Pseudophaeobacter arcticus DSM 23566: one gene and its partner. The protein of the gene in region 1 interacts with the protein of each later gene in a pairwise test. Links are inferred from orthologs where the notes say so. Each region holds a gene or a part of one and is shown on either strand. Other genes may lie near its edges. The genes, in order: eno and rpe.

Region 1 (8,636 bases):
CTGCACCTGCGGGTTGAAGGTCCGCACCGTGCCATTGATATAGGCCGTATCCGGGATCACATTGTCCACGGTTCCGGTGTGGATTTGCGTGACCGAGACCACCAGATCTTCAAGCGTGTGATGATTGCGGCTGATGATGGTTTGCAGGGCCTGGGCAATACCACAGGCTGCCATCACCGGATCGCGGGTCTCATGTGGCATGGCACCATGCCCGCCAAGCCCCTGAATATGAATATGAAACGTATCCACAGCCGCCATCAGCGCACCCGGCGTGGTCACAAAGGTGCCCTCTGGCAATCCCGGTGCATTGTGCAATGCATAGACTTCGCCGATATCAAAGCGCTCCATGATGCCCTCTTCGACCATGATCCGGGCACCGCCAATGGCCTCTTCTGCGGGCTGAAAGATCAGCGCCACCCGGCCAGAGAAATTGCGCGTCTCCGCCAGGTATTTGGCCGCCCCCAGCAGCATGGTTGTATGGCCGTCATGGCCACAGGCATGCATATTGCCCGCATGCTGCGAGGCATAGTCAACGCCGGTTTCTTCCGGGATCGGCAGCGCGTCCATATCGGCGCGCAGCCCAATTGTTGGCCCCTGCCCCGCCGCGTTGCCCTGGCCATTGATGATGGCCACCATGCCAGAGGTGGCAATGCCTTCGTGCAGCTCATCCACGCCAATCTCGCGCAGGCGCTCCGCCACATAGGCGGCTGTCTTGGGCAGAGCCAAAGCCAATTCAGGGATTTGATGCAGATGCTGACGCCAGGTCTTCATCTCGGGGGCAAAATCAGCAATGCGGTTCACGACGGCCATGGGGTGGACTCCTGTGCAAGGATCGGGATTGATGCATCTGACACAGGAACAAGAGAGGCTGCAATGCCCGAAACACCGCCACTACCACCTTTTGACATGACACTGATTCAAGACAAAACCGCAGGAATTGAACGGCTTGTTGCGATCATGCAGGCCCTGCGCGATCCCAGCCACGGCTGCCCATGGGATCTGGAGCAGGATTTTGCCTCCATCGCGCCCTATACCATCGAAGAAGCCTACGAGGTCGCCGACGCGATTGAGCGCCAGGCCTGGGATGAGCTGAAGGGCGAGCTGGGGGATCTTTTGTTCCAGTCCGTCTTTCACGCCCAAATGGCAACGGAGGCCGGGCATTTCAGCTTCCAGGATGTGGTCACCACCATGTCCAACAAGATGGTCTCGCGGCATCCCCATGTCTTTGGCGATGAGTCCCGTGACAAAAGCGCCGACCAACAAACCGCCGATTGGGAAGCCATCAAGGCAGCCGAACGGGCGGGCAAGCAGGAAACCGGCACATTGGACGGCGTCGCCGTGGGGCTTCCCGCCTTGCTGCGGGCTTACAAGTTGCAAAAGCGCGCCGCCCGCGTTGGCTTTGACTGGCCCGTCATTGACGAGGTCATTGCCAAAATCGCCGAGGAAAGCGCCGAGCTGGCCGAGGCCCGTGCCACGCTGACCCAGCTGCAGGTCGAAGAAGAATATGGCGATCTGATGTTTGTCATGACCAACCTTGGCCGCCATCTAGGTGTTGAACCCGAAGCAGCCCTGCGCAAGGCCAATGCCAAATTCATCCGCCGCTTTGAAGGCGTCGAGGCCAAGCTGGCCCAACTGGGCAAACGCCCCGAAGACAGCGACCTGGCGGAAATGGATGCGCTTTGGGACGCGGTAAAGGCCGAGGAACCAAACCCCAACTGACCGCCGTTGCCTCTTTCCAAGAAAATTCAAAATTCCGCCCCGTCCCCTCTCGACAGGTTGCTGGACATTTGTGATGCCCGCTGCGACCCTCACCTTTTGTCACAGGATCCCTCGCATGACCGCCCGCAAAGTAATAATCGACACCGACCCCGGTCAGGATGATGCCGTCGCACTGCTGCTGGCGCTGGCCAGCCCTGATGACATCGAGGTCCTGGGCATTACCTGTGTGGCCGGTAATGTGCCGCTGCCGCTGACCCATAAAAACGCCCGCATCATCTGCGAGGTGGCAGGCCGCTCCGATGTTCCGGTCTTTGCCGGTCGCGCGGCCCCCCTGTCGCGCCCCCTGGTCACCGCCGAAGAGGTACATGGCAAAACGGGGCTGGACGGCCCGGAGCTGTTTGAGCCAACACTGCCGCTGCAGGATCAGAATGGCGTGGATTTCATCATCGACACCCTGCGGCGTGAACCGGCTGGCACGGTGACGCTCTGCCCGCTGGGGCCGCTCAGCAATATTGCCGCCGCCTTTCAGGCGGCGCCGGATATCGTGGATCGGGTGCAGGAGGTGGTGCTGATGGGCGGCGCCTATTTTGAAGTCGGCAATGTCACCCCCGCGGCTGAGTTTAACATCTACGTCGACCCGGAAGCCGCTGACATCGTGCTGAAATCCGGCATTCAAATCACCATGATGCCGCTGGATGTCACTCATAAGGCCCTGACCACCCGCCCCCGTATCGAGGCGCTGCGGGCACTGGGTAATCGCGCCGGGTCTTTCACCGCTGAGATGCTCGATTTCTTTGAGCGGTTCGACATGGAGAAATATGGCTCAGAGGGTGGCCCGCTGCACGACCCCTGCGTGATTGCCTATCTGATCCAGCCCGCGCTATTTTCGGGCCGCCAGATCAACGTCGAGATTGAAACCCAGTCCGACCTTACCCTTGGCATGACTGTTGCCGACTGGTGGGGTGTCACCGCGCGCGCGCCCAATGCGCTCTTCATCGGTGATCTGGACGCCGAGGGGTTCTTTACCCTCATCACTGACCGTCTGGCCCGCTTGTGAGCGCCGCCCTGCATCTGGCCCGCCCCGAGCATCTGGAAAAGCTGCTCACCCTGGTGGAGGCCTTCCATATCGAAGAAGGCCTCGACACCAGCCCAGAGCAGCGCCGCGCCGGGATTGAACCGCTGCTGGAAGGCATTCCCTATGGTGCCGTCTATATCATCGGCCCCACCCGTGCCCCCATTGGCTATATCGTGGTCACCTTTGGCTGGTCGGTGGAATTTGGCGGCATGGATGGGTTTGTCGATGAGATCTACATCCGCCCGCCCGTGCGCGGCCGTGGTCTCGCCTCCGAGGTGCTGATAGAGCTGCCCAAGACCCTGGCCCAGGCCGGGATCAAGGCGCTGCACCTGGAGGTGGACCGGGACAATGAACAGGCCCAAAGGCTGTACCAGCGCGCCCGGTTTCATCCCCGCGACCGATATATACTGATGACAAAACTGCTCTAGGCCAGCAGCCACGCGGCCTAGTCCAGGTTGCGCATCAGCCCGATATTGCAGGCCGTGGCATAGCCCATGGCGCGTTTGATGCCGGGCAACAGGGCCGCGCCATTCATCGCGTAGCTCAGCTCAATCAATCCCTTTTCGCCAAAGGCTTTTACAATCTGCGCCCGCGCCTCAGTATCATCGGCGCGCTCGGCGGTCACGGCCTGCGACAGGGCCACCACCGCCGCAAGCTCTGGTGTCAGCTCCCCCTTGGTCAGGATCGCCTTGATCAAAGTTTTTGGCAGGCCGGCCTGCAGCGCCAGATTGATCTCTGCCTCGACGCAGGTCCCACAATCGGCGGCCAAAGCACCGGTCAACCGCGCCGCGTGATAGGCCTCTGGTGGCAGATGACGGTTCGGGTTCACAAACCCGAATATCCGGTTGTACCGCGACAAAAGACCAAAATCAGCCTCTGCGATGGCGTGGGTATAGTCCAAGGGAACATTCAGCTGCTTTTCAGCGCGCCGGATCATAAAATGGGCAATTCTACGAAGCATCAATAGGTCCTCGAAACAAGTGGGCCGAGGCATTTCTGCCCCGGCCCACTTAGGATTGCAAGTTCCAAATCCCTTTGAAACCCCGCGTTGTAAACCCTCTATTTCAGGATCGAGCGGCCTGCATATTCGGCAACTTCGCCCAGCACTTCCTCAATGCGGATCAACTGGTTGTATTTCGCCAGCCGGTCAGAGCGCGCCAGGGAACCCGTTTTGATCTGACCACAGTTGGTGGCCACGGCGAGGTCCGCAATGGTGGCGTCCTCGGTCTCGCCCGAGCGGTGGGACATCACATTGGTGAAGCCGGCGCGATGCGCCATATCCACGGCCTTCAGGGTCTCGGTCAGGGTGCCGATCTGGTTCACTTTGACCAGCATCGAATTGGCACTGCCGCGTTTGATACCTTCGGCCAGACGCGCCGGGTTGGTGACAAACAGATCGTCGCCAACCAGCTGTACCTTATTGCCGATGGCGTCGGTCAGGGCCTTCCAGCCATCCCAGTCGTCTTCGCCCATGCCATCCTCGATCGAGATGATTGGATAGTCATTCACCAGCGCCGCCAGATAGTCGACGTTTTCCTCAGAGGACAGCACCTTGCCCTCACCTGACAGGTGGTATTTGCCATCCTTGTAATACTCGGTGGCGGCGCAATCCAGCGCCAGGTAGATTTCCTCACCGGGGCGATAGCCAGCTTTTTCAATGGATTTCAGAACAAAATCAAGCGCCTCGCGGGTGGAGGCAATGTTCGGAGCAAAGCCACCTTCGTCACCGATACCGGTGGACAGGCCAGCGGCTGACAGCTCTTTCTTCAGAGTGTGGAACACCTCGGCCCCCATGCGCACGGCCTCGCGGATATTGTCCGCAGCCACAGGCATGATCATGAATTCCTGAATGTCGATGGGGTTGTCAGCGTGTTCGCCCCCATTGATGATGTTCATCATCGGTACCGGCAGCATGCGGGCAGAGGTGCCACCAACATAGCGAAACAGCGGTTGCGTGGTAAAGTCAGCGGCGGCCTTGGCCACGGCCATGGACACCCCCAGAATGGCATTGGCGCCCAGACGTGCCTTGTTTGGTGTCCCGTCCAGCTCGATCATTGCACCGTCAATCGCAACCTGCTCGGTGGCGTCAAAACCAACCAGCTCTTCGGCGATTTCACCATTGACGGCGGCAACCGCTTCCAGCACGCCCTTGCCAAGGTAGCGGTTCTTGTCGCCGTCGCGGCGTTCTACCGCTTCGTGGGCACCGGTAGAGGCCCCCGAAGGCACAGCGGCGCGGCCCATGGTGCCGTCTTCCAGAATCACATCGACCTCAACCGTGGGGTTGCCCCGGCTGTCGAGGATTTCGCGGGCGTGAATGTCGATAATTGTGCTCATTTGGACGGTCCTTGACTGCAACAAAAGATGCCTGCGTCATAGCAGCCAAGGGGCAAATGTAAACAGGTCTCGTTATCGCTAACACGGTTTATTTCACGAGGTTAGGGCTAACATATCGCTGTTTGCGCCACCGGTATCGATGCCGTTTTCGGCGCCTGCAGACTTCGGCCTCACGCTAGGGCGCGACACCAGCAGTCCCAGGCTTTGCAGAACCCCCAGCCCCCGCGCGCTGCAGCCGCGCCTGTTCACGGGCCAAACGCCGTTCCCGCACAAAGGTATAGAGGCCAGAGGCAATGATCAGCGCGGCACCACCTAGGGTCATGGCATCTGGACGCTCACCAAAGACCAGCACCCCAACCAGAATGGAGAACAACAACCTGCTGTAGCGAAACGGCGTGACCGCTGATGCATCCCCGATACGGGTTGCCGTCACGATGGCGTAATAGCCTGCGACTCCAAAGACGATCCCGCCCAGCATCATCCCTATCTGGCGACCATCCAGCCCGGTAGGCTCACCGCCGGTTGTGACCAGCAACAACCCACCGGCCACCACCACCGAGGCAAAGGCCTGAAAGCTGACAACCGCCGAAGAAACGGTGCTGTCGACCATACGGGTCAGCAAATCCCGTGCGGCAATGGCCAGAACGGCCACCAGCACCAGAATCACCGAAGGGTTAAAACCTGCCAACCCAGGGCGTACAATCATCAAGACCCCGGCAAAGCCCACACAGATCGCGCTCCATCGCCGCCAGCCGACCTGCTCGCCCAGAAACAGCGCAGCCCCCATGGTGATGACCAGCGGCAGCGCCTGAAACACCGCAGCAACCGTGGAAATATCAACCAATGACAGCGCAGTGGCAAAGGCCACGGCCCCCACGGCCTCGGACAGGGTGCGCAGGATCGCCGCGCCCCGCCAGGCTGCTGGCGCAAAAAGATTGTCGCCCCGGTACACAGCCGCAGCCGCAAAGACAGCCCCAGAGCCCAGGCCCAGCATGATCAGGATCTGTCCCACCGGAATCTCCCCCGACAGGCGCTTGATGAACATATCTTCCAGGGTAAAGGCGGCCATGGCCGCAATGATAAAGAGAATTCCGTTTAGATTGTTCACGCCAGGCCCTCCAAAAACATGCGTACTGCTATGCCTGCCGTTTGTCACCGGACCACTGCAGCACCCGGACAGGAAATGCGGATCAACCAGAGGCACCGCAAGCCAATTCACGACATGGATCACAACAGTTTGTGGGTTGGGACTTCACAAGAGTTGATAGGTTGAAGAAAAGTCATGCTCTGCCTGGTCCCGTGCCGACCTTTCTACAGAGGCAGACCTGCGCCTTCTGACGCTTAATCAGAGGGGGTATTTTTCTTCAGGGGCACGCCATAAAGCTCCAGCTTGTGACCTTTGAGCTGATAGCCCAGCTTGGCCGCGATGCGTTCCTGCAGGGCTTCGATGTCGGGATCACAAAACTCGATCACTTCGCCGGTATTGATATCAATCAGATGATCGTGGTGATCCCGGTCTGCGTCCTCGTAGCGGGCGCGGCCATCGCCAAACTCCAGCCGGTCCAGGATCCCGGCTTCCTCGAACAGTTTGACGGTGCGGTAAACCGTGGCAAGCGAAATCCCGCTGTCCAGCGCGCTGGCACGGGCATATAGCTCTTCCACATCCGGGTGGTCGGCACTGTCCTGCAAGGCACGGGCAATCACCCGGCGCTGGCCGGTCATCCGCAAGCCCTTGGCCTCACATCGAGCGATAATCGTCATCACGTTTTGCTTTCCGTCCACTGGTCTGGGTTCTCTATGTAGCCAATCAACGCGCCGACGAAAACCAAAATCCCACCAGAACTCGTCATTGACTTTATCCACAGAACACCCCATGTGAACCTCAGGCATCCTTCCCTGCCGCGTGAGCAGAGACAGCCCGGACGCGCACCATATGCGCGACAGACCCGGTGTCTAGTGAAGTGCCAAGGTTCCCAAAATCACGCGTGGGGCACTTGCAAATCCCAGCGGCCAGGCATTCGTCTGCGCCCGCTTGAGGGCTTTGCCCCACCAAAAGCCAGCGCATTTTGCGACTGGTCGACACGGTTCGTGCCATAGGCATTGAGCCGCGAAAGGACGATACGTGACTGAATTTTCGACAATGGGTCTACCCGATCTGGTTCTGGCCCGTCTGGCCGATATGGGTCTGAAGGATCCAACCCCGATCCAGGCCCGCGCCATTCCCCATGCTCTCAACGGTGAAGACGTGCTGGGTCTGGCCCAGACCGGCACCGGTAAAACAGCCGCCTTTGGCGTGCCCTTGATTGCCCGCATGCTGGACTATGGCCGCAAACCTGCCGCCCATACCGTGCGCGGTCTGGTGCTGGCGCCCACCCGCGAACTGGCCAACCAGATTGCCGCCACCCTGAAAGACCTGACCGAAGGCACCCCGATGAAAATCGGCCTGGTGGTGGGCGGTGTTTCAATCAACCCGCAGATCCAGCGCATTTCGCGCGGGACCGACATTCTGGTGGCCACCCCTGGCCGCCTGCTCGACATCCTGGACCGCAAGGCGCTGGATCTTGGCTCCTGCGATTTCCTGGTGCTGGACGAGGCCGACCAGATGCTGGACCTCGGCTTTATCCACGCCCTGCGCAAGATTTCCGCCCTGCTGCCCGAAGAGCGCCAGACCATGCTGTTCTCGGCCACCATGCCAAAACAGATGAACGAGATCGCCAATTCCTATCTCAACCGCCCCGTGCGCATCGAAGTCTCGCCTCCCGGCAAACCCGCCGCCAAGGTCACCCAATCGGTGCATTTCATCGCCAAGGCGGAAAAGCTGAGCCTGCTGAAGGAACTGCTGACCGAACATAAAGATGAGCGCACTCTGGTCTTTGGCCGGACCAAACACGGTATGGAAAAGCTGATGAAAGTGCTGGAAAAATCCGGCTTTTCCGCAGCAGCCATTCATGGCAACAAAAGCCAAGGTCAGCGCGAGCGTGCTCTGGCAGCCTTTAAATCCGGTCAGATCAAGGTTCTGGTTGCAACGGATGTTGCTGCTCGTGGTCTGGACATCCCGGATGTGAAATATGTCTACAACTACGAGCTGCCCAACGTGCCCGATGCCTATGTGCACCGGATCGGCCGGACCGCGCGTGCCGGCAAGGATGGCCAGGCCGTCGCCTTCTGCGCTCCGGATGAGATGGAAGAGCTGAAAGCAATCCAGAAGGTGATGAAAATCACCATCCCAACGGCCTCTGGCAGCCCATGGGAGCCAATTCCCGGCGCCACCCCCTCTCGTGGTGGTCGCCCCGGTGGCAAACCAGGGGGCAAACCCGGTGGCGGCAACCGTCGGCGTGGCGGCGGTGGCCGCGGTCAATCCCAGGGCGGTGGTAAACCCGCTGGTGCAGCCGGCGGATCCGGCGCGGGTGCAGGTGGTGGTGCGGGCAACAACCGACGCCGTCAGGCCCGCTAAGCCGTCGGGCCTGCTAAGTAGTGCCCCCCAGGCCCGCGCGTTGCGCGGGTCCCC
Region 2 (8,567 bases), 950 kb from region 1 along the record:
CGACGGTTCTGGATGTGGTCTGCGGCAATACCGCCTCGCAGTTTTTTGATCCTGAAAACCACGCTGCCCTGGTCACTGTATCGCTGACCTTGTCCTATGTGGCGGCAGCACGCCAGGGGCGGGTTACAGCCACGGCACGGGTCACCGGCGGGGGCGCCTCCATTGCGCATCTCTTGGGGGAATTGCACGACGAAGAAGGTCGGCTCTTGGCGACAGCCACGGGTGTGTTCAAAAGGATCAGAAAATGACTGTCCTGGCCCGCGTGGAAGATCAGGGGGATCGCGCCGTTGTGGTGAACATGAATGCCACGCGTCGTGGTGCCCTGTCACCCGATCTCTATGCCGCGATCAATGATGCGGTGGCCTTGGCGCAAGAGCCGCGCATTCGTGCCATTTTGCTGACATCCGAGGGCGGATTTTTCTGCGCAGGCGGTGATTTGAACGTCCTGATCGAACGGCGGACCCTGAGTGAGGCGCAGCGGCGCGACAAGGTCGATGAGCTGCACGGGTTGATCCGGGCGCTGCGCGCAGCTCCGGTGCCGGTGATTGCCGCCGTTGAGGGCGGTGCCGCAGGCGCTGGCCTGTCGCTGGCGCTGGCGGCGGATCTCATCGTGGCCGAGGCGGGCAGCAAATTCACCGCAGCCTATGTCAAGGCGGGGCTGGTGCCGGATGGGGGGCTGACCTCTGCTTTGGCGCGCATCCTGCCGCGTCCGCTGGCTATGGAGATGTGCCTGCTGGCACGCCCGGTGACGGCGGAACGGATGGAGGCACTGGGGGCTGTGAACCTGGTGGTTCCGGGGGATCAGGTCCTGGCCTCGGCGCAGGCGCTGGCGGACACTCTGGCCAAGGGGCCACCAGAGGCACAGCGGGTGATCCGTCAGATGATGTCCGAAGCCTATGAGACAAGCGAGGCGGCGCAGCTGGACCGGGAGCGCAACGCCATGGCCGCAGCGGCTGGCGCACCCGAGGCCGGCGAGGGCATCGCGGCCTTTCTGGAAAAACGAGCCCCGCAATTTGGCATAAAATAGCCCTGTGCTCAAACCGGTTTGCGGCAGACTTTGCGGCAGATCTGGGTAGCAGACAAACATACGGAAACAGGTGGGGAGCCGCAGTGATGAAGTACTGGCATGATCTATTGGCAGCGCAGGCAGACGCGCGCCCCGAGGCGGCAGGGTTTTCCGATAGTCTCGGCGTTAGCTGGAGCTATGGCGCGCTGGCTGCGGCTGCGGCAGAGCTGTCACAGGTGATCAGGCAGGCGGGGGTAAGACCCGGCGACCGGGTGATGGTGCTGGCCGAAAACTGCTGCGCGGTGGTGGCCGCGCTAATGGCGAGCTCGCAATGTGGCGCCGTGGCGGTGCCGGTCAATGCCCGGATGAGCAGCGGCGAAGTGGATCGTATTCTCGATCATGCCCGCCCTGTGGCGGTGTTGATCTCCAGCCAGATCGAAGGCAGTGCGCAGAGCCATGCGGCGCGGCTGGATGCGACGGAAATCACCGGCTCTTTTGGTGCCATGCACATGGCCTGCCCCTATCCCAGTTCCGCCGATGCGCCTTCGGGCGTTGCTGTGTTGCTTTATACAACGGGCACAACCGGAGCCCCAAAGGGGGTGATGCTGACCCACAAAAACCTGCTCTTTGGCGGTAAGGCCTCTGCCGAGCTGCGCAATATGGTGCCGGGCGATGTGATCTATGGGGTTCTGCCAATGACCCATGTGTTTGGTCTGGCATCGGTGATGACAGCCTCGATTTATGCCGGGGCTGAGGTCTGGCTGGAAGCGCGGTTCTCGGCTGAAAAGCTGTATAAGGCGCTGCGCCGTGGGGTGACCCGGCTGTCGGCGGTGCCGCAGATGCATGCTCTGGTGATGCAATTTGCCAAGGAACAGGGGCTGGACCAGCTTGATAGCCCGGTGTTGCAATACGTCTCCTCCGGGGCCGCGCCGCTTGACCCGGACTGGAAGCGCCGCGCCGAGGCCTTTTATGGTGTGGCGCTGCAAAACGGCTACGGCATGACCGAAGCCACGGCTGGCGTCTGCGCCACCAAAAACAGCAGTCTGGGAAATCCGGATATATCGGTTGGGCCACCGCTGCCCGGTGTGGAACTGCGCATTGATGAAAGCGTGGCGGGGGGTGGCGATGGCATTGGCGAGGTGCAGATACGCGGCGACAATGTGATGCTGGGCTACTATCGCAACCCGGAGGAGACCGCGCAGGTGCTGGATCAGGACGGCTGGCTGCGCAGTGGCGATCTGGGGCGGCTGGATGCGCAGGGGCTCTTGCATATCGAGGGGCGCTCAAAAGAGTTGATCATCCATGGCGGGTTCAATGTTTTCCCACCAGAGGTCGAAGCCGCGTTGAATGCCCATCCGCAAGTGGTGCAATCCGCCGTGGTCGGGCGGCGCAGCAAGGGCGATGAAGAGGTTCTCGCCTTTGTGCAGGTCTGCGAAGGAGACCGGCCTGACCCGGCCGATCTGATGCAGTTCGTGCGGGGGCAGTTGGCCGGATACAAATGCCCGGCGCAGATCGTTTTGACCGAGGCCCTGCCAGCAGCCCCTACCGGGAAAATTCTGAAACATAAGCTGTTGGAGCATTTTGCGCAGCAGCTGCGGTGATGTCTTCTTGCTCCTGGGCCAGATTGCCTGGGCCAGATTGCCATGCCGGATTTCCAGGCCAGACTGCGCGCAAAGTGAACAGGTGCCGGGGCGCAGCTACACGGCTTGGGCACAGGGGTGGGCGCAGGGCTTGGGTAGACGGCTTGGGCGATGTAAAACGGGTCCTGTAAAAGGATATGCGAGGGACATTGCCCTCGCCTTTGGTCTTGCAGGAGGAATAGGTCCTGACCTTAGAAGTCTTGCCATTTGCCGTCGCTGCCGTCTCCGGGCGCATTGACCTGTTGCTGAACCAGCTCTTCGCCCCAGTCCAGATAGTCATGCGCAATGCTCGGTTCTGAGGCAGCCTTGGCGATTGGTGGTCTTGCGGCTCGGGGGGCGTTCAGGGTCTGAAATCCTGCGACCACTTCGGTGAGTTTGAGTGCGTCTGCCTTGAGCAGATGACCGGCAGCTGTGGATTGTTCAACCATGGCGGCGTTTTGCTGGGTTACTTGATCAAGCTGGGTGACCCCAATGTTGATCTCGGCGAGGCCGGTGGATTGCTCAACCGCGCCTTCGGTAATACCGGAAACCAGCTCCGAGATCTCGTTTACCCGGCCGAAAATGGAATTGAGCGCCTGGCCGGCTTTGCCAACCAGATCAACACCGCGGCCAACCTGTTCGGCGCTGGCACCAATCAGCGCTTTGATTTCCATTGCAGCCTCGGACGAGCGCTGCGCAAGCCCGCGGACCTCGGCGGCAACCACCGCAAAGCCACGTCCAGCTTCGCCAGCGCGGGCGGCTTCGACCCCGGCATTCAGCGCCAATAGATTGGTCTGAAAGGCGATGTCGTCAATCACTGTGATGATCTGGCCGATATGGCTGGAGGATTCCGAAATCTCGGTCATGGCGGCAACGGCATTGGCGACCACTTGGCGGCTGCTTTTGGCCTCATTCTTGGCCTCATCCATGGTTGCCTCGACACTGCGGGCCCCATCGGCAGCGGCCTTGACCGAGGCGGTCATCTGGTCCAGCGCCGCAGCGGTCTGCTCCAGGGTTGCTGCCTGGCTTTCGGTGCGGTGCGACAGATCATCCGAGGCCTGGCTGATTTCGGTGGCGCCATTGCCGATTGATTCCGAGGCTTCGATCACCTGGGCAACCGTGCCCGAGAGAGTATCAATGGTCTGGTTGAAGTTCTGGCGGAGTTTTTCATGGGCGCCGGAGAATTCGATAGTAATCGGCTGGGAGAAATCACCGCGTGACAGCCGCATCAGCCCGGAGCTGAGATGCTGTACCACGTCGTGTTGTTCCTGTTGCAAGGCGGCGCGGCGTTCTTCGCCGACGCGGGCCTGTTGCAGATCTGTTTGCAAGGCCACAAGCGCTTGGCCGATCTTTCCAATTTCATCCTTGCGGCTCGCTGAGGAGACCTCGGTGTCCAGATTGCCTGCAGAGACTGCAGCGATATCGCTGCAAACGCGACCAATTGGGCGGGTTACCGAGCGGGCAACCAAAATGCAGACCGCGAGCAGAATGGCTCCCATCACCGCCAAAGCTATGAAGATGTTGCGCGACAAGGCCTGGGCATTGGCCAGAATCGGATCAAGATTGCGGCGGACTTCGATCACGCCGCGCAGATCTCCCAATTTCCAATCGGTTTTGGGCGAACCTGCCACTGTGTTGTGGCAGGCGACACAGACTTCTGAGCTCATCTGATCTGCAACCGCGACCCGCAGGAAAGTGCTGCCACCGATCACTTCGGTCTGTTCAAAACTGCGTTCCGGGTCGTTTGACAGGGCGTCCCAGGCCTGCTCCATGAAGCTATCCATGGGGCGGTTGGCGCGGTTTTCAAACGGAAAGGGACTGTAGAGTGAGAAGCTGATCTGTTCCCCGGAAAGAAGGCTACTGACGTCATGCACCAGCGTGGCGGGCAGTGGCAGGGTGTTTGGATCGTTTTTGTGTTCAACCCCAAGAGAGAGAACGCCGGAGGCCTGGGCGTCCGCAACGATGTATTTGGTGTAGTAGCTGCGAATTGTCTTGATCTGACTTGCGGTTTCGATAGCCCCTTCAGTTGCAGCTGAAATGGCATTGTTGCGCATGGCGGAGGGGAGCAACAGCCCTGCCAGCAGGAGGCCGAGGCACAGGCAAAGCGGGATTGGCACAGCTAACTTGAACAAGAGAGAGCCTTTATTCACCTAAACGAACCTTCTATGCTCTAGGGTGCTGCCAGCGAAACAACCTGCATTCAGCTGGTTGCAAGCCAGACGGCAAAACACTGCCAAACGGTACACGACTGGCTCAAGGTGACTTGATTCGGTTAATTTTCCCGAAAATTGAACTTTGTTTGTCGCCACGGTCATCGGGCTGGGGGACAGGCCGGGGCTGACGTCGAAAGCTTGATCCGATCCAGGAGGTGTCAAACTGGTGTGCCCGCCAGCAGTTTGCCATCCGGTTTTGCCCCAAAAGAAAAGAGCGGCCCAAAAGGACCGCTCTGATAGCGTGAAAACCAGCGCAGGGGGGCGCCGGCGCGGCTGCGTAAGATGTGCTCCTGCCTCGTTTGGTTGGGCTCAGACCCAATGGCCTTCGGCGGCGGCACGAATGAGGCGGATGTTTTCGCCATAGACTTCTGGGTTGGACACAGAGCCACCCTTGAACACTGCAGAGCCCGCCACCAGAACATCAGCGCCGGCCTCAACAACCAATGGCGCGGTCTTGGGGTCTACCCCGCCGTCGATCTCGATATGTACCGGGCGGTCGCCGATCATCTGACGCAACTGGCGGATCTTGGTTGTCATGTCGATGAACTTTTGCCCGCCAAAACCGGGGTTTACCGTCATTACACAGATCAAATCGGTGAGATCCAGCAGATGGGCAACCGCTTCGGCTGGGGTGCCGGGGTTCAACGCCACACCTGCCTTCATGCCTGCGGCACGGATCGCCTGCAGGGTGCGGTGGATATGCGGACCAGCCTCGATATGGGCGGTGAGCACATCGGCGCCAGCATCGGCATAGGCGTCGATATAGGCATCCACCGGAGAGATCATCAGATGCACATCCATCACGGTTTTTACATGCGGACGGAAGGCTTTGACCGCCATCGGGCCAAAGGTGAGGTTGGGCACAAAATGGCCATCCATCACATCCACATGCACCCAGTCCGCGCCCTGGGCCTCGATGGCCTGAATTTCCTGGCCAAAATTGGCGAAATCAGCGGAAAGGATGGAGGGGGCAATCTTGATCTTGCGGTCAAAGGACATCGGGCAGTTTCCTTTTGGAAGGACAAAGAGGAGTGTTCTGCCGCCATATACTCTCTTGGCCGCGCTCTGCACAGGGGCAGAATCTGTCTGAAATCCGGTCAGCTTTACAAAAGCTTCATTCGGATGACACAAATCGTTTGATTGCTCGCCTTAGTCAGTGCCGGAAACGAGAGGGACCGACTGTGCTGCGCATCGATAAACTGACGAAACGCTTTGGTGACAAGATCGCGGTGGATACCGCAACTTTGGACATCGACAAACCCTGCATGATCGGGGTGATTGGTCGCTCAGGTGCTGGCAAGTCGACGCTGCTGCGGATGATCAACCGCCTGACAGACGCCAGCGAAGGCCGTATCCTGTTTGAAGACCGTGAGATCACCGGTCTGCGGGGACGTGACAAACGCGCCTGGCAGTCGGACTGCGCGATGATCTTTCAGCAGTTCAATCTGGTACCCCGTATGGATGTGGTCTCCAACGTGCTGCACGGCACGCTGAACCGTCGCTCTACCTTTGCCACCATGTTCAATCTGTTCCCGATGGAGGACATCCACCGGGCGATCGACATTCTGGACCGTCTCGGCATTGCCGAACACGCCGCCAAACGGGCCGAGGCCCTGTCGGGTGGTCAACAGCAGCGTGTCGCCATTGCCCGCGCGCTGATGCAGGACCCCAAGATCATTCTGGCGGATGAGCCGATTGCCTCGTTGGATCCGATGAACGCGCAGACCGTGATGGAAGCGTTGCGTCGCATCCATGAAGAAGACGGGCGCACCGTGATTGCCAATCTGCACACGCTGGATACGGCCCGGCGTTACTGCGACCGGGTTGTCGGCATGCGCGATGGGCGCATCGTTTTTGACGGGCTGCCGGAACAGCTGACCACCGGCGTTGCCCGCGAGATCTACGGTGCGGATGCCAGCTTCTCGGAATCGGCGACCTCGACCGAGATCGAAACCCTGGAACAGACCATTCGGGCTGAGCTGGCCCAGGCCTGATCCGCCCGAACACCCCACTTTCATCACCCGCACCCGATGGGGGGACGGGAAAACTTAACCGGAGAACAAAGATGAAAAAACTGCTGCTGGCCGCCTTGGCCTCGACTGCCCTGACCACACCCGTCATGGCCGAAGAAATCACTCAGTTCCGCATTGGCCTCTTGGGCGGCGAGAACGCTCAGGACCGTTTGAACAACAACGAATGCCTGCGCGCCAAAACCGAAGAGCTGCTGGGCGTTGAAACCAAGCTGTTTGCCCCTGCCGATTATAACGGCGTTATCCAGGGCCTGCTGGGCGGTACACTCGACATGGCCTGGCTGGGCGCCTCTGGTTATGCCAAAACCTACCTGTCCGACCCAGAAGCGGTTGAGCCAATCCTGGTTAAAGTCAACGAGGATGGCGGCTATGGCTACTACTCGGTTGGCTTTGCCCGCGCCGACAGCGGCATCACCTCGCTGGAAGACATGCAGGGCAAAGTCTTTGGCTTTGGCGATCCTAACTCGACCTCCGGCTTCCTGATCCCTTCGATCGAGATCCCTGCAATCACCGGCTCCACCATGACCTCGGGTGATTACTTTGGCGAAGTCAAATTCTCCGGCGGTCACGAACAGACCATCGTTGGCGTCAACAATGGCGACTTTGACGGCGGTGTGACCTGGGCTGACGGTCTGGGCAACTGGGAAGATGGCTACAACTCTGGCGCCCTGCGTCGCGCTGTGGATGCCGGCTTGGTCGACATGAATGATCTGGTGCAGATCTGGCAGTCCAAGCCGATCCCGGAAGGTCCCATCGTTCTGCGCAAAGACCTGCCAGAAGACGTCAAAGTCAAGTTCACCGCCCTGATGGCTTCGCTGCCTTCGATGGACCCTGAATGCGCCTATGGTGTGCTCTCGGGTGAGGCCAAAGGTGTTATGCCAATTACGCACGACGCCTATCAGGCGATCATCGAAGCCCGCCAGTTGAAGTCTAACTGAGACCTCTGAGCGGTTCTTTCTTCGGGGTCCGGGCGGCATTGCCCGGACCCCGTTTTCCAGTGATTACCCGCCGAAAACCGGCCCAGGATCACCCTCTCTCAATTCAGGACGGCAATGATGGCAGATCTGACCGCAGCGCCCCTTACGACGGCGGATATTCGCGCCCAATATGGCGAGATGACCCGGCGCAAGCGTCTCTATGGTGGCATAATTTTGGTGGTGTTTGTCGCATTGATGATGGCAGGTTTCCGCACCGCTGACGACCGCAATGCTGGCTCGTTCTATGACGGCATCACCCATGTCTTTGACTACCCGAACGAAGTTTTGGCCGAAGCCAGCGAGAAGGTTGCTGAGCTTCCCGGCCATCTGGCCAACTTCTTTCCCGCACTGATTGAGACGCTCAACATCGCTGCCGCCTCTACCCTTGTGGGGCTGGTCTTTGGCACCCTGTTGTCGCTGTTGTCGACCCGTGGCATGGCGCCCTGGCCGCGGCTGATCCCGTTGTTTCGTCGCATCATGGATATCTGCCGCGCCATTCCTGAAATTGTCATTGCGCTGGTCCTGATCTTTCTGCTTGGTGGCGGGCCGGTACCCGCGATGATTGCCATTGCAATCCATACGGCAGGCGCGCTGGGCAAGCTGTTTTCTGAGGTGAATGAAAACGCCTCGCTGAAACCTGTCGAGGGGCTTGAATCCGTTGGTAGCAGCTGGGGACAGCGCATGTGGCTGGGGGTTATCCCACAAGTGGGGCCAAACTATGT

The links.
Region 2: the proteins of eno (region 1) and rpe interact in binary tests that used the Escherichia coli proteins (3 or more experiments, as listed by UniProt). The link is inferred for Pseudophaeobacter arcticus DSM 23566 from one-to-one orthologs.

The regions. Positions count from the first base shown.
Region 1 is NZ_KI421507.1:2,048,553-2,057,188, forward strand. The notes cover bases 2,992-5,852. They hold eno (phosphopyruvate hydratase), read right to left. Parts: upstream 5,129-5,852; coding sequence 3,854-5,128; downstream 2,992-3,853. Other genes in these bases: ARCT_RS0113875 (GNAT family N-acetyltransferase), read left to right, coding at 2,992-3,222; ARCT_RS0113880 (carboxymuconolactone decarboxylase family protein), read right to left, coding at 3,240-3,755; ARCT_RS0113890 (DMT family transporter), read right to left, coding at 5,304-5,852. Outside these bases: ARCT_RS0113860 (M20 aminoacylase family protein), read right to left, coding at 1-810; mazG (nucleoside triphosphate pyrophosphohydrolase), read left to right, coding at 874-1,719; ARCT_RS0113870 (nucleoside hydrolase), read left to right, coding at 1,835-2,776; more of ARCT_RS0113875, read left to right, coding at 2,773-2,991; more of ARCT_RS0113890, read right to left, coding at 5,853-6,236; ARCT_RS0113895 (Fur family transcriptional regulator), read right to left, coding at 6,470-6,889; ARCT_RS0113905 (DEAD/DEAH box helicase), read left to right, coding at 7,251-8,582. UniProt on the Escherichia coli protein: Catalyzes the reversible conversion of 2-phosphoglycerate (2-PG) into phosphoenolpyruvate (PEP). It is essential for the degradation of carbohydrates via glycolysis.
Region 2 is NZ_KI421507.1:2,995,728-3,004,294, reverse strand. What follows is about bases 3,993-6,784. They hold rpe (ribulose-phosphate 3-epimerase), read right to left. Parts: upstream 5,838-6,784; coding sequence 5,148-5,837; downstream 3,993-5,147. Other genes in these bases: phnC (phosphonate ABC transporter ATP-binding protein), read left to right, coding at 6,020-6,784; ARCT_RS26515 (methyl-accepting chemotaxis protein), read right to left, coding at 3,993-4,679. Also shown: ARCT_RS0118750 (PaaI family thioesterase), read left to right, coding at 1-248; ARCT_RS0118745 (oxepin-CoA hydrolase, alternative type), read left to right, coding at 245-1,027; ARCT_RS0118740 (class I adenylate-forming enzyme family protein), read left to right, coding at 1,114-2,607; more of ARCT_RS26515, read right to left, coding at 2,838-3,992; more of phnC, read left to right, coding at 6,785-6,832; phnD (phosphonate ABC transporter substrate-binding protein), read left to right, coding at 6,904-7,806; phosphonate ABC transporter, permease protein PhnE, read left to right, coding at 7,924-8,567. UniProt on the Escherichia coli protein: Catalyzes the reversible epimerization of D-ribulose 5-phosphate to D-xylulose 5-phosphate.